One region of the Faecalispora anaeroviscerum genome, then DNA from elsewhere that is predicted to be linked to it. Evidence: riboswitches for the same ligand, from Rfam matches in the RefSeq annotation. Region 1 holds a riboswitch; the other holds the start of a gene.
The links. A riboswitch is a leader RNA that binds a small molecule or an ion and turns the genes downstream of it on or off. The one in region 1 is predicted to bind ZMP and ZTP.
Positions count from the first base shown of each region.

Region 2: it holds a riboswitch for ZMP and ZTP, as region 1 does, so the genes downstream of both, QOS46_RS06270 (N-formylglutamate amidohydrolase) here and pflB (formate C-acetyltransferase) in region 1, are expected to answer to the same signal.

Region 1 is NZ_CANOOQ010000001.1:1,556,876-1,565,117, reverse strand. Features, by position in the region: gene QOS46_RS07840 (type I restriction-modification system subunit M) at 1-1,640, shown strand, start outside; ZMP/ZTP riboswitch at 2,305-2,392, shown strand; gene pflB (formate C-acetyltransferase) at 2,477-4,708, shown strand; gene pflA (pyruvate formate-lyase-activating protein) at 4,708-5,433, shown strand; gene QOS46_RS07825 (LacI family DNA-binding transcriptional regulator) at 5,893-6,921, shown strand; gene QOS46_RS07820 (carbohydrate kinase family protein) at 6,951-7,877, shown strand.
Region 2 is NZ_CANOOQ010000001.1:1,262,480-1,270,721, forward strand. Features, by position in the region: gene QOS46_RS06245 (cytidylate kinase-like family protein) at 25-648, opposite strand; gene QOS46_RS06250 (leucine-rich repeat domain-containing protein) at 878-2,524, shown strand; gene QOS46_RS06255 (amino acid ABC transporter substrate-binding protein) at 2,895-3,746, shown strand; gene QOS46_RS06260 (amino acid ABC transporter permease) at 3,783-4,424, shown strand; gene QOS46_RS06265 (amino acid ABC transporter ATP-binding protein) at 4,438-5,205, shown strand; ZMP/ZTP riboswitch at 5,412-5,490, shown strand; gene QOS46_RS06270 (N-formylglutamate amidohydrolase) at 5,553-6,335, shown strand; gene QOS46_RS06275 (YebC/PmpR family DNA-binding transcriptional regulator) at 6,548-7,288, opposite strand; gene QOS46_RS06280 (flavodoxin family protein) at 7,332-7,910, opposite strand; gene QOS46_RS06285 (superoxide dismutase) at 8,111-8,242, shown strand, end outside.

The sequences.
Region 1 (8,242 bases):
TCCTCTTCCTGCGCTACCTTTCCGACAACTACGAGGATGCCGCAAAGAAAGAACTTGGCGGCGATTATTTGCAATGTGAAGAGTATGTTAACGCCCTCAAATCAGAAAAGGAAAACAAGCATGCTACTGCTGTAAATTTCTCTGACTTTTTTAGCATGGAGCGGCTAGAAGAACGTGCAAAGGAAATACTTGCTGGAGATAATGGCCATGCTCCAGAGACAACAGCTTTGACACCGCTGTTGGTTTGGTACGCCAAAAACCCTGACGATGTGGCTATGCTTGAAAAACAAATGCGCCGCAAGCTTCATTATGTGATTAAGCCTCATTATCTTTGGAGCAACATTTGCGAATTAGCACGCACACAGAGTGATGACCTTTTAAAGACTTTACAAGCTGGTTTTAAGTTTATTGAAAACGAGTCCTTTGACAGTGCGTTTCAGGGTCTATTTTCTGAGGTTAATCTCGACTCTGAGAAACTGGGAAAGAATTATCCGGCGCGAAATTCCATGCTGTGTACAATTATAACTGAAATTGCTGAGGGCCTTTCTAAATTCACCGACGAAACTGATCTCTTGGGAAATGCTTATGAATACTTGATTGGTCAATTTGCAGCAGGTTCAGGAAAAAAAGCCGGAGAGTTTTATACTCCACAACAGGTATCGACCATTCTTTCTCGCATTGTCATCCTTGACAGTCATAACCCTAGTTCAGGCAAACGGGCGAGAATTAACAACTTACTAGACTTTGCCTGTGGTTCAGCTTCCTTGCTAATAAATGTAAAAGAACATCTTGATCCAAATAGCATTAGCCAGATATATGGACAAGAAAAAAATGTCACAACGTATAACCTTGCACGTATGAATATGCTTCTTCATGGATTTAAGAGTACAGCGTTTCAAATCTTTCACGGAGATTCGTTGACAAATGACTGGGATATCTTGAACGAGATGAATCCAGCCAAAAAATTGGAATGCGATGCAGTCGTTGCAAATCCACCGTTCAGCTACCGCTGGGAACCAACCGAAGAGATGTCCGAAGATTTCCGCTTTAAAAGCTACGGCCTTGCTCCGAAATCTGCGGCTGACTTTGCTTTTCTGTTACATGGATTTCACTTTTTAAGTGATAACGGCACGATGGCAATCATTTTGCCCCATGGCGTTTTGTTCCGTGGCGGTGCAGAAGAGAAAATTAGAAAGAAACTACTCACGGATGGAAACATCGACACGATTATCGGATTGCCTTCAAACCTCTTTTTCTCAACGGGCATCCCGGTTTGCATTCTTGTCTTGAAAAAGTGCAAGAGACCGGACGATGTGTTGTTTATTAATGCGAGTGAGTATTTCGAAAAAGGGAAACGACAAAATGTCTTATTGCCTGAACACATCGACAGAATCGTAGAGACCTATCAGTTCCGCAAAGAAGACGATAAAAAATATTCGCGCCGTGTGTCAATGGAAGAGATTGAAAAGAACGGCTTCAATCTAAACATATCAAGATATGTGAGTACTGCTGAGAAAGAAGTGATTATTGATCTTGCAACAGTAAAAAAGAATCTTGATGAAACTGAAGAAGCTATAAAAAAAGCAAAGGCAAAGCACAATCAGTTCCTGAAGGAACTTGGTTTGCCAGAGCTTCCTTGAATCCGCAGAGGTTGAAAGTTTTTGATTTGGAGATACATGGGGAATCCTTGCACTATGAATAATACAGGCAAGATCGTTCAGATTGTACCCCAAGAGAGCAAGTATAAGCATTCACAATAGCATCCGCCCAACCCGCAAGCCCCTTGCAAGAGCACAGTGAATGCGACCTGCGATAGACACACCCTGATAGATTTTTGATAGCAAAAGTTCGGCAACCCGTTAGGATAAAGATAGCTGAAGCTATATCGTATCAAATGGAATCAAAATATCTAAACAGAAAAGTTTAGAAACGAGATTAACTCGGCGAGTGGGAATAAAAAACACAAAGCCACAAATCCAGCAGCAATGCGGGTTTGTGGCTTTTTATTGTTGCGTATGGTTCTAAAATGCTTCTATTTAGTGTTTAGCGAACGAAGAGGGAGAATGTTCGAAGGTATGGCTTAATTACAACACAATAAAGGGGATGATATGATTAGATCCCAATATTCTTATCTCTGAAAGGACGTACTAGCTGTTACTTGGTAACTGCTTGCCAGCAGTACGGTTGATTGTAATAAAACACAAAATTCAGAAGCTGCTATTGCACATTTTTGTGGGTAAGAAAAAATGTGATTTACCTGTTGACAGATGCTCCCCGCATCTTCTATAATGAAAACACAATTAAACAGGCTTTTATGACTGACGGGTAATGTGGAGATCAAACCACAGGGGAATAAAAGCTGTATCTTCAGCCGACCGTCTGGGCAGCATTTTGGTTTTTACCAAGTGCCGCCCTTTTTTGTTTTGAAAATGGCGGTACAGGGAAAGCCGAATGCCTTGAAACAAAAGGAGAGCTTATGAAGGCACAGGCATGGAACGAGTTTCACGGCGGAAACTGGGAAACGGAGATCGACGTTCGGAATTTTATTCAGACGAACTATACGCCGTATGAGGGCGGTGCGGAGTTCCTGACCCCGGCAACGGAGAGAACAAACGCGTTGATGAAAAAGCTGAATCACCTGCTGGAGATGGAGCAGGAATTCGGCGGCGTTCTCGACATCGATACGCGAACCGTTACCTCATTGACCAGCTATAATCCCGGCTATCTGGACAAGGATCAGGAAATCATTGTGGGTTTGCAGACTGATCGCCCGCTGCGGCGTGGTGTGAACCCTTTCGGCGGGCTGAACATGACGCGCAAGGCGTGTGAAGCTTACGGGTATCAGCTTTCTCCGGAGGTGGAGAAGGAGTTTCAGTACCGAACCACCCATAATGAAGGTGTTTTTCGCGCCTATACCGATGAGATTCGTGCGGCCCGGCACTGCGGCATCATCACCGGCCTGCCGGACGCGTACGGAAGAGGGCGCATTATCGGCGATTATCGCAGAGTCGCGCTCTACGGGGTGGACCGGCTGATTGAGGAAAAGAAAAAGGACAAGGCGAAAATCGGCGAGGGTGTTATGGATGCGGATCATATCCGCCAGCTGGAGGAGCTGTATCAGCAGATCACATTTTTGGGGTACCTGAAGGACATGGCCGCTCTGTATGGCTTTGATCTTTCAAGGCCCGCAGAAAATGCCAAAGAAGCGGTGCAATGGCTGTATTTCGGCTACCTCGGCTCGATCAAGGAGCAGAACGGCGCGGCGATGAGCCTCGGCCGCGTCAGCACATTCCTTGACATTTACTTTGAACGCGACCTGAAAAACGGCCTTATCACGGAGCAGCAGGCGCAGGAAATTTTCGATGATTTTGTGATGAAGCTTCGTATGGCGCGCCACCTGCGCACACCGGAGTACAACGAGCTGTTTGCGGGCGACCCGATGTGGATTACGGAATCGGTCGGCGGCATGGGGGAGGACGGCCGAACTCTGGTAACCAAAAGCTCCTTCCGCATGCTTCATACGCTGTATAATCTGGGTGCGTCGGCGGAACCCAACCTCACCGTTTTGTGGTCTGACCATCTGCCGGAGGACTTCAAGCGCTTTGCCGCGAAGGCTTCCTGTGAAACGGATGCCATTCAGTATGAGAACGACGACATTATGCGCCCTAAATTCGGCGATGATTATGGAATTGCCTGCTGTGTTTCGGCGATGCGCCTGGGGAAGGACATGCAGTTCTTCGGCGCGCGGGCAAACCTGGCAAAGCTCCTGCTCATGAGCCTGAACGGCGGCCGAGATGAGAAGAGCGGGAAGCAGATCGCCCCGGCCAAAACTCCCTATGAGGGAGAGTACCTCGATTACAAAACGGTTCTGGATGGCATGGCCTTTTACCGCGACTGGCTGGCGAAAACCTATGTGAGTGCAATGAATATCATCCATTATATGCACGACAAATATGCCTATGAAAAAACGCAGATGGCGCTGCATGACACCGATGTACACCGCTTTATGGCGTTTGGAATTGCGGGGCTTTCCGTTTTGGCCGATTCGCTTTCCGCTACCAAGTACGCAAAGGTCAGGTGCATTCGCGACGAGAGCGGGCTGATCACAGGCTTTGAAACAGTCGGTGAATATCCGGCTTACGGCAATGATGACGACCGCGTCGATTCCATCGCGCAGGAGCAGGTCAGGCTGTTCTTTGAGGCACTTCAGAAGAATCCGACCTACCGCAACGCCGAGCACACGCTCTCTATTCTGACCATTACCTCCAACGTGGTTTACGGCAAAAAGACCGGGGCAACGCCCGATGGGAGAAAGGCCGGCGAGCCGTTTGCTCCTGGCGCAAACCCCATGCATAACCGCGAGAAAAACGGCGCGCTCGCATCCCTGAATTCTGTCGCAAAGCTCTCTTATGATGTCTGCAAGGACGGAATCTCCAACACTTTCTCAATCATCCCGCAGGCACTGGGGCATAGCGACGAGGAGCGCCACGCGAATCTGGTTTCCATTTTGAATGGCTACTTTCTGCAAAAGGCACACCACATCAATGTCAATGTGTTAAATAGAGAAACCCTGATGGAAGCCTATGAGCATCCGGAGCGCTATCCCAATCTCACCATCCGCGTATCTGGCTATGCCGTGAATTTTCACAAGCTCTCAAAGGAACAGCAGCGCGAAGTGATTTCGCGTACCTTCCACGAGGTAATGTAATGAAGGGTCGGGTTCATTCCTTTCAAAGTCTGGGCGCGGTAGACGGCCCCGGGCTCCGCTTTGTCATTTTTCTGCAGGGGTGTACTTTGCGCTGTGCTTATTGCCACAACCCCGATACTTGGAGCCTGACCAGCGGCACGGAGTACACCGTTGATGAGGTGGTAGAGAAGGTTCTGCGTTACAAATCTTATTTTGCCACGTCCGGCGGAGTGACTGTTTCAGGCGGAGAACCGTTGCTGCAATGGGGATTTGTTTCTGACTTGTTTCGCCGCCTCCACCGCGAGGGAATTCATACTGCGCTGGATACCGCCGGGATCGGTGACCCTGAGGGGGCCCGTTCTGTGCTGCTCCACACCGATTTGGTTCTCTGTGACCTTAAATTTTCCAATGAAGCGGATTACCTTCACTATGCCCGGGGAAATATGGATCAGGTGCTGCGCTTTTTAAAGCAGACGGAAGAGCTTGGGGTGCCATTGTGGATTCGGCATGTCGTGGTTCCGGAACTTACCGACAGCGAGGAACATATTCTGAAAACAGCAGAATTGGCTGCCCGGTACACAAATCTTCAGAGGCTTGAGCTGCTGCCGTTTCGCAAATACTGCATCAGCAAATACGAGGCCATGAAGCTTGAATTTCCGCTTCGAAATTTTGAGGAATGTACGGACGCGAAAATACAGGAGCTGTACCGAAGCATTGAGGCGGGCGTTCCAACGGTTTTCCCATAAAACGAAATCCTATATACAATGAATTCCCGGAAGGCGTTCTGATCGCCTTCCGGGAATTTGTTGTTTTGTTCAAAAACCAAACGCTAACATGGGCACCTTGGGCCGCATCCGGAAGTTCTTATCAACATCGTTTTAAAAATACCAGGGCTTCATGGCCCAAGCGCTTTTTTGCCACATGGAAAATAGAATCCCGATGAAAGCTGGGATAGGATCGGGTGTGGGTGCTGCCATGTTCGGAATCAATATTGGCGGAAACACCGGTATTTTGTTGAAAAATAGGAAAAATTGTTATATGATAATAATGATTTGTCATGAGGAAAAATCCTGAAAGGGTTGATCAATCAGAAGCGGCGATTCAAAGAATCGAATTTAAACGGTTGACAGGCTGATCTGTTGCATATTGCAGGTCTGGCAGCTCAAGAATACAGGGTTTTACCAAAGAAGGATTTGAGGGTCAATATGGCAGGGATTAAAGATGTGGCCAAAAAGGCAGAGGTATCGGTAACAACGGTTTCCCGCGTGCTGAATAAGCGTGGATATATATCGGAGGAAATGTACCAAAGGGTGTATCAGGCTATTGATGAGCTGAATTATTGTCCGAATCAGATTGCGCGGAATCTATATCTAAAGCGAACGTTTATGGTTGGACTGCTCATACCGGATATCAGCCATCCTTTTTTTGCGCGCCTCACGAAGCATATTGAGATGGATCTGAATCATTGCGGCTACAAAATGATCTTGTGCAACACAATTGAGAAAGCAAGCAAAGAAAAGGAATACATGGCAATGCTGCGCCAGAATAAGGCGGACGGCATCATTGTGGGCAGCCATGCGCTGGACGTTTCAGATTATTTGAAAGCGACGCTCCCGATGGTTTCCATCGACAGGAAGCTGGGGGATCGGATTCCAAATGTTTCTTCGAATCACCAAATGGGCGGTGAGCTGGCCGCACGAAAGCTGATGGAAAACGGCTGTAAAAATGTGGTGCAGGTTATGGGGGACCGCCGTATGAAGACTGCCTTGCTGGAACGGCACACGGCATTTCAGAAAATGCTGAAAAAGAATGGCGTTCGGTGTTCCACAATTGAACTAAAAAAAACGGAGTTTTGTTTTGGAAAATACAGTAAGGCCATTCAAGAAGTGCTTTCCAGTAATTCCAATATAGACGGTGTTTTTGCGGTAGATTCCATTGCGGCCAGAATTCTGCAGACGGCACAACTGTACGGTATCCGCGTGCCGGAGGACCTGAAGATCGTTGGCTATGGCGGCTCGGAGCTTGCGGGGCTTACCTATCCAAGGCTGACAACGGTTTGTCAGGACTGTTCCGCGCTTTCGCATTCGATTGTAAACGCTCTGGTTCTTCAGATTGAGCATAAAGAAGTGGGGAAAATCGATCACGTTCACGATGTCACCTTATTGGAAGGTGGGACAACGGTGCCCATAACGAAATGCGAATGGAAAGAGCAAGCCGGTTTTAAAGTGGATTGACTATAACAGAGACAGGACGGCAAAACATTATGATACATTCCAACTCTCAAAAGCGCGGACACAGCCGGGTGCTGTTGTTTGGAGAGGTGTTGTTTGACAGATTCCCAAACGGTACCTTTATTGGCGGCGGGCCGGCAAACTCCGCTGCCCATTTGGCAAGGCTGGGGGCCGGCAGCTCTTTGCTGTCTTGCGTCGGTCAGGATGAGCTGGGGGACAACGCCATTTCTCTGCTTCATGGCTTTGGCGTGAATACTGCTCTGATCGGTCGGAGCAACCGGCCAACAGGCCAGGTGCAGGTAGCTGTGGACGGCAGCGGCATCCCCAGCTATCACATTATGGAAAACGTAGCTTATGATCATATTGCTCTTTCCCCGCAGGAGCTGTTGCACATTGGGCAAGGTGGCTATGATGCTCTCTTTTTCGGTACCATGGCTCAGCGCTCGCCCGGGAGCCGCAGTACGCTTCATCAGTTGATTGAAAGCGTGCCGTTCTCCGTTCGCTTTCTCGATATTAACCTGCGCGACGGCTTTTATACAGAGGAGATTCTCCTCTATTCGCTCAGCCATTGCACGATTTTAAAGCTGAATGACGAGGAACTGGCGGTGCTTCGGCAAATGCTCAATTTAGGGGAGGACCCTGTTTCCCGGTTGTTTGCTCACTACCCGGAGCTGCAAATCTGCCTGGTTACCAAAGGGGCGCAGGGGGTATTGGCGTATACACGCGAGATCCGGCTCGATGTTCCCGGCCAGCGGGTACAGGTTGCGGATACCGTCGGCGCTGGGGATGCATTTTCCGCCGCGTTTCTGTACGTGTATTTACATACGGGGAACATGGTATCCGCGGTAAAGGCCGGGAACCATCTTGGCGCCTATGTCGCTTCTCATAGCGGCGCTGTCCCGGGGTATGAGGCCGGTCTTACCGAGAGAATCGCCTCGTTGGCGGAAAGCCGAACGTAATTCCTTTCCCGGTTTGCAGAGCTTCAACGGGAAGAAAGAGCAGCGGCCACAGGTTATACTGTGGCCGCTGCTCTTTTATGATTAGAGGAATATACTCGTAAGCTGTTTCATGGCGGCAAGATCGACGCCGCTGCTGTCGGGGTGAACATGCTCTCTTAACGCGGCAATCTGCGGTTTGTTGTTCCGCAGAGAATTTGAACTATGTTTATGTCGTAACACTTTTTCATAACCGTCCTAACAAGAAGAGAGGCTTTCGATCAAACGAAGGCCTCTTTTTTTGCATATAAAATTAACTTTAAGTATAATATAAATTACAATATCCATTTTGTATTTAAGCGTTTGCCCGAATCTACTGGATATTGTAG
Region 2 (8,242 bases), 290 kb from region 1:
TGAACTTCATATACCTACGGGCTGTCAGCCCAGCTTAATATCCAAATACGCCTTGACCAGCAGCACACACTGATCCCACGAAAGCTGGCTGCTGTTAAAGCACAAATCATAGTTATCCGCGTTTTTCCAGTGGCTTCCGGTAAAATACTCGTAGTATTCCGCACGGCGCTTATCAATTTTCTGAATCAGGCGGCGCAGTTCCGAGTCTGAAAGATTGGGGTGAAATACCCTGGCACGCTCCATGCAGGATTCCATCGGCGCGTGAACATAAATTTTCAGAACATGATCCATATCCCGAAGGATATAATCCGCACAGCGGCCAATGATGACACAGGATTCCTGCGCGGCCAACTCGCGAATCACTTTAGACTGAAGCTGAAACAGATTGCTGTTAGATACAAAATCCTCGCTGTCCGGCGGAATGGGCTCGCCGAAATACGATTTGCGGAACGCCTTCCACAGCACAGTGCTTTTCAGAGTTTCGTCTGCTTTGGCAAACAGGGTCTCGTTAATTCCGCTTTCGTCAGACGCCATGCGCAGCAGTTCTCTGTCATAAAACGGAACGCCCAGCTCCTCGGCCAGCAATTTGCCGACCGTTCTGCCGCCGCTGCCGTACTCACGCGCGATCGTAATCACAAACTTTTTCATTGTATCACTCTCCTGCCTGGTTCCTGTTGATAAAAATTCCGTTTCCAGTATAAGCCATTCTGCCGTTGTGGTCAACACAAAACCCTAATTCTCTATTCCCCGAATAAACCAGTTTTTTCATTCTTGTTACTTTTCTTGCAAATATTTCCATCTCATGGTAAATTATAGTTATATTACAAGATAGAATTTTAAGATTCGTTATGTATTTTTAAAAAGGGAGAGTGTTACTATGAAAAAATACAAACTGTTGACCTTGGTCATCGGTTTCGTATTGGCTGTATCGGCTTTTTCCGCACCGACTGTATTCGCCGCATCCAGCGATTTTAAAATATCAAACGGAGTGCTGACGAAGTATAGCGGAAACGACACTACCGTGAAAATCCCGTCCACTGTTACGGAAATCGGTGCCAGTGCGTTTTCTGGCAATAACAGGATTGCTTATGTGACGATTCCGGATTCCGTTGAAACGATTGATGAAAAGGCCTTCTATGACTGCAGCCGGCTCGCCTCGGTATCGATGCCCAGCAGTGTTGATACCATCGGCAGCCGCGCCTTTGCGGAATGCCCCAAACTTAATTATATTACTCTGCCGAAAAAACTGACGGAGATCAGCGATGGCTTGTTCAGCGGCTGCACCGCTTTAAGCGACGTCACAATTCCGTCGAACGTAACCACGATTGAGGACGCGGCCTTCTATAATTCCGGCATTACAAGTATATCGATCCCACCGGATGTAAAAACTATTGAAGCAAACGCATTCAGCTACTGCTCCAAGCTCACGAGCGTCAGCTTCCGCAGCGGCCTTACTACGCTCGGGCAGGAAGCGTTCAGCTACTGCAAGGCGTTGACCTCTGTTTCTCTTCCCCGCACCATTTCAGAGATGGACGATTCCGTCTTTAGCTACTGCACGGCACTGAAAAGCGCAACCCTGCCGGACGGCATGGAGGAACTGCCGGAAAAAACCTTTTTTAACTGCACTGCTTTAACGAGTGTAACTTTTCCGCGTTCGCTCTATTCGATTGGAGAACGCGCGTTTTACAATTGCCGCGCGCTGGCAAGCGTTTCGCTGCCCACTCTGCTGGAAGAGATAAAATCAGAAGCGTTTGCTTACTGTGTCAACCTAACTTCCGTTAAGCTCCCCCAGTATCTTTCCACTCTGGGAGAGGGCTCGTTCTCTTACTGCTCACGCCTGCAGTCCGTGAATATTCCCGCAGAACTCGGAACTCTGGAGGATGATCTGTTTGCTTACGATCAGCTGCTCAGCTCCGTTACGATAGAGGACGGCCTGAAGGGAATCGGCGACGGTGTATTCTATGACTGCTCAAAGCTCTATACCCTCGTTGTTCCGGACAGTGTACAGGACATCGGCAAGAGCGTGTTCGGGGACAACACCACGCTGCGCGGCTCCACCGATTCGTATGTGCGCGCATACGCAAGCAGCAAAGGGTATACCTTTAAGCTGACCAGCGATACCTCCTCCGACATTCCCGCCGGAGCGAATACCGGAACCAATACCGGCTCAACCACCAATACTGATCTGACCTACAACGGAGTACAGTACACCGGCTCTGTGATGATCGACACGAACACCTATACCATGGCTCCCGGCAACATCTACGATATTGGCGTTGCCCTTGCCGGAAACGCCTACACGAAAACCATCAACGTTTATTCCAGCCGCACCGGGATTGCCACCGTGCGGAGGCTGGCCAACGGCAATTACCGCGTAACGGGAAAAACCCCCGGCACCTGCTATGTTGTAGTAGATGTGCTGAGCGGCTCTACCGTACTGAATCACATTTCCATCCGCTTTGACATAGCGAACAATGTGACACAGCACGGGCAGGCAGCACGCAACCGCAGCTACTTTAACTGATAACGAGAATTAGAACCCTTTATCCTCAAACGGAGGCATCCTCACGCCCGAGGATAAAGGTTCCCCCAGCCACCGGCAGCTTACTGCCGTGAACTGCGTGAGGTTCTTATTTTCCCCGGTGATTCATCAGGAGCACGGCACCAGCGGAACTTCTCCGCAAAGGGGCCGCGCGCGCTTTTTGTCAAGGCTAATTATGCTCTGAAAGCTTCCGGCAAATCCGGAAGCTTTTTGCATACTTTGCATAGACTTTTCAAAACCACTTTACTTTTTTAAATGAATCGAGTAAAATAAAAAACGTTATCGCGAATACTTTCTAACGCTACTACGCTAAAGTGAAGAAAATGTGATCAAAATCGGAAGGACTGTTATTATGAAAAAATTACTGGCTCTTTTCCTTGCTCTTACAGTATCGGTGGGCATGACTGCCTGCGGACAGGGAAATCAGTCGGCTTCCTCAGCAGCCGGCGCAGACGAATCCTGGAGCAAGGTAGAAAAAGCAGGTACTCTGGTTATTGGACTGGACGACGCATTCCCCCCGATGGGCTATAAAGACACTAAAACCGGCGAACTGATCGGCTTCGATATCGACTTGGCCAAAGAAGCCTGCAAGCGCCTTGGCGTGCAGCTGAAGCTTCAGCCGATTGACTGGAGCAACAAGCAGGCCGAGCTGGACAATGGTAATGTAGACTGCCTGTGGAACGGCTTCAGCAAAACTCCCGAACGGGCCGAGGCGATGGCTTTGAGCATTCCCTATATGAGCAATAATCAGATTATTCTGGTCAAGACAGATTCCAACTACCAGTCTCTCAAGGATTTGAGCGGCAAGATTATCGGCGTACAGAGCGATTCTTCTGCTGAAGCAGCGCTGAACGCAGTGGAAAACAAGGATTTCAAAAGCTCCTTGAAGCAGGTCGTACAAATCGACGACTACACCAAGGCCATTCTGGAAATTCAGAACGGCACGATTGACGCGATCTCGATTGATGAGGTAGTCGCACGTTTCTACCTGAAGAATCAGCCCGGCGCATTCCGCATTCTGGAAGATGGTGGAACGGTAATCTCTCTGGCTTCTGAAGATTATGTGGTCGGCATGCGTAAAAACGACTCTGCGCTGAAGGACAAGATTGACGAAACCCTGCGCGCAATGGCGAAGGACGGCACAATGAAAACCATTTCTGAAAAATGGTTCGGCGAAGATGTGACAACGGTAGACGTGAAATAAAAACCGTCTCCGAAATTGGTCCCGGAGGTCTTAGTTATGAATTATCAGGTGCTATTAACAGAGATGTTTACAGCAACGCTGATGTCTCTGCAAATCTTCTTTTTCACCCTGATTGTCTCGCTTCCTTTGGGACTTTTGGTGGCACTGGGCAGAATGTCGAAACTAAAAATCGTCAATCTGCCCGTGCGCTTCTACATATTAATCATGCGCGGTACCCCACTGATGCTGCAGCTGCTGTTTATGTTTTACGCATTAAAGCCCCTCCTCGGAATCCAGCTAGATCGCGTATTGGCTGCTGAGCTGGCGTTTGCCCTGAACTACGCCGCTTATTTTGCTGAGATTTACCGCGGTGGGCTGGAATCTATTCCCAAGGGCCAGCTGGAGGCCGCGAAGGTTTTGGGGTACACCAAATCGCAGTCCTTTTTTCATATTATTCTGCCACAGGTGATCAAGCGGATTATCCCCCCAATGGGGAACGAATTTATTACCCTGGTAAAAGACACCTCTCTGGCACAGGTCATCGGCGTTGTGGAGCTGCTGAAGGTTACCTCCCAGTGGGTCGCGAGTGCGGTAGATATGACTCCCCTGGTGATCGCCGGGCTGTTCTACCTGGTAATGAACGGGATTGTCACCCGGGCATTCACAGTGCTGGAAAACCGGCTAAGCTATTACCAATAAGGAGGGGATTCCCATGAGTCAGACGATTTTGACTGCAACAGATATCAAAAAGTGCTTTGACGGAGAGGAAATCCTCAAGGGGATCTCTCTAGAGGTGAAGCAGGGCGAGGTGCTCGCCATTATCGGGCCGTCCGGCTCAGGCAAAAGCACGCTGCTGCGTTGCATTGCGCAGCTGGAAAACGTGGATTCGGGCTTTATTTCCGTCTGCGGTGACGTATTGGTACAAAACGGCCCTGACGGGAAGGCTGTCTATTCTTCCCCTGAGCAGTGCCGTAAAGTCGGTCTGCACTTGGGGCTGGTATTCCAAAACTTCAACCTGTTCCCGCATTACAGCGTACTGAAAAACATTACTGATGCGCCGGTGCGCGTTTTACAGAAAAGCCGTGAACAAGCCACCGCGACCGCGATGGAGCTGCTGAAAAAAATGGGGCTCTCTGAAAAAGCGGACGCTTACCCATATCAACTTTCCGGCGGGCAGCAGCAGCGGGTTTCGATTGCCCGGGCGCTGGCCATGAATCCGGAAATCCTGTTTTTTGACGAACCAACCTCGGCTCTTGACCCCGAGCTGACAGGCGAAATTCTTCGGGTCATGCGTCAGCTGGCCGCAGAGCACATGACTATGGTTGTAGTAACACACGAAATGCAGTTTGCCCACGACGTGGCCGACCACGTGATTTTCATGGACGGCGGCACGGTTCTGGAAAACGGCACGCCGGATGAAATTTTCTCTCACACCCGCAACGAGCGCACCAAAACCTTTCTGTCGCGCTTTACCGAATGATTTTTCCCGGCAGAATGCTTCCCCTACGGTACGCCAATTCAATTTGCTTACAAGTGCAACTCACAGGATATACAATCTTCTGAACCAAGCAGGAGGGCTCCGCCGGAACAGCGGAGCCTTTCTGCTTTTCGTTTCCTGCCGAATGCTTTCTGTAATTCCCTGAAATGCTGTCAGATTTGACAATATTGAGATTCAATGATAGTATCAAATTACTGTACAACTGACGGAAGTGGAACAGACCACGGGAAGTGCAGTATTGGTGAGCCGACCGTCTGGGCATATGCCTTAGATTGGTGGGCTTTTATTATTTTTAAATCTGAATAGTGAAAGCAAAAGGGGAAGCTGTTATGGAATATTTTACGGTTCTGAATGAAAATCGACATCAATTTCCGCTGGTAATTGATTTGCCTCACAGTGGGACATTCGTTCCCCCGCATATCAGAAGCCGCATGCTTAATATGGCATGCCTGTCCAACACAGATTGGTTTTTGCCGGAGCTTTACGACTTTCTTCCTGCAATGGGCTGTACAACCATTGTCAACCACTTAAGCCGGTATGTGGTAGATGTCAACCGCCCAACAGCAGGAGCAAAGGATGGAGATTATCGCAACACAGTGGTTTATCAGCAGAATACGCAGGGCAGTCCTCTGTATGCGATTCCGCTGAAGGAGGAAGAAATCAATGAACGGATCACACAATATTATCAGCCGTACCACCGGGCGCTGGAAAATCTGCTAAGGGCGAAACTGCAGGTGTTTCCGTCGGTCCTTTTACTGGATCTACATAGTTTTTTCATTAATTTTGCAAATGGCGGTGATCAGGATATCTATTTATCGAACCGGCGCGGAGCGACCTCCTCAGAACAGACCCTGCAAGGCCTCCACAAGGGCTTTGCAGCACAGGGCTATACCGTTCTGGATAATGCCATTATGGGCGGACACATCATTCGCAATTACCGTGAGCTATTTGGGGAACGATTTGAGGGAATACTGGTAGAGCTTCGATATACGAAATATATTGAGGAACGTTATTTTGGAGAAGAAGAAATCACCACTCGTAATGAGGCATTGTTCGAGGAAGCAAGAAGAAAACTGGAAGCAATATTTACACAGCTTCCCTTTAAAAAGTAATAATAAATTTCATGTGTACGAAAGACCATGCTACGCGAAATGAAAAAAATGATTTCTACCTTTTCTATCTTATTATTTTTCCGCATAAAAAACCCTTGAAGCCTGCATTTCACACGCATCAAGGGTTATTATGCAAATAATCAACTTATCCTTTGGCTTTCTATTGATATGAAAAAGCCTAAATATCATATCAATAGAGTTTTATTCTAAATTTATTCCGCGTCGTCCGCGTTCTCCCAGTTGTGCCACACATTCTGCACATCGTCGTTGTCATCGAGGTTATCGAGCAGACGCTGCATTTTGGTGATGGAATCTGGGTCAGTCAGCGCAGTGTAAGTAGTGGGAACCATCTCGACCTCAGCGGAAACGAATTCATAGCCCTTGCCCTCCAGGTCGGAAAGCACGGCACTGAAATCGTCCGACTCGGTATAGATTTCAAACACATCGTCATCCGCCTGAAAATCAGAGGCGCCAGCCTCCAGGCAGTCGGTCATCACAGTGTCCTCCGACAGTCCTTCGCGTTCGATTACGAGAACGCCTTTCTGTGAGAACAGGAACGAAACGCATCCGCTGGTACCGAGGTTACCACCGAATTTATCGAAATAATGGCGTACATCCGCCGCGGTGCGGTTACGGTTATCCGTCAGGGCCTCTACAATCACCGCCACGCCGTTGGGGCCGTAGCCCTCATATACGATGCTCTCATATTTGGTGCCGTCGCCGTCGCCCGCCGCTTTTTTAATAATGCGCTCAATATTATCGTTGGGCACGTTCGCGGCCTTCGCTTTTGCGATGCAGTCCTTCAGCTTGGCATTGGATCTGGGGTCCGGCCCTCCGCCCTCTTTCACCGCTACCGCAAGCTCGCGTCCGATTTTAGTAAAGACTTTGGCTTTGGCACCATCTATTTTCTCTTTCTTGCGTTTAATGGTACTCCATTTTGAATGGCCTGACATACTAATAAGCCTCCCGTAAAAATAGCTTTGATATATTATTTTATCATGTTTTTCGTGTCATAGCAAGCGCCGCCTGATGCGCCTTTTCGATAACCTCCGGCGGAACCTCAGAAATACCGGTCTGATCCGTATGCGGCCACTCCACCACATGTTCCAGCTTCGTGTTCAATACAGTAAATGCCAGCTCCAGTTGGCGGGTCATCATGTGTGCCCCTTCGGAGTTTCCGGAGCCGTACGCGGTTAAAAAAGCCGCTGTTTTCGGCTTCTCAATCGGCGGGCGGATTCCCATGGAAAACCGCGCTTCAAAATACCGCTGCCAGCGATCCATCACTGCCTTGCACGGCGCGGGGAAGCTTAAATGATAGACCGGTGCCGCGATCACCAGGTAATCTGCAGCGCGCAGTTCACGGTCAAACTCGTCCAAATCCGGGAAAACACATGCCTCGCGGGTCTGACAGTATCCGCAGGCAATACAGGGATGGTAATTTCCCCGGTATGCGTCAAACGTCGTTACCCGAATGAATTCAGAATCTACCTCTTGCAAAAATTCATGCAGCAGCCGCGCGGTTGCGCCACCGGGCCGCGGGGAACCGAATAAGACCAGCATATTTTTCTTTTCCATCTGCGGGCCTGCCTTTCCTTTGTGATGATAAGATTGTAGCATGGCCACTCCGCTTTCGCAAGGCAAAAAATACATGCAAACTCCATGCACTTTGTATATCCGGCGGCACGGTGCAAAAGCTAGAACAATGCTTTTACGCTTGTACGGAAACGAAAAAGACGTTATACTAGGCTAACTAATAAATGAAAGGAAGTGTTTTTGTGTTTGAGCAAGTGAAGCTTTCTTATGATTTTAACGCACTGGAACCCACAATCGACGAGCTGACCATGGTGACCCATTATACAAAGCACCACGCCACATATACCAAGAATCTGAATGCCGCGATAGAGCGC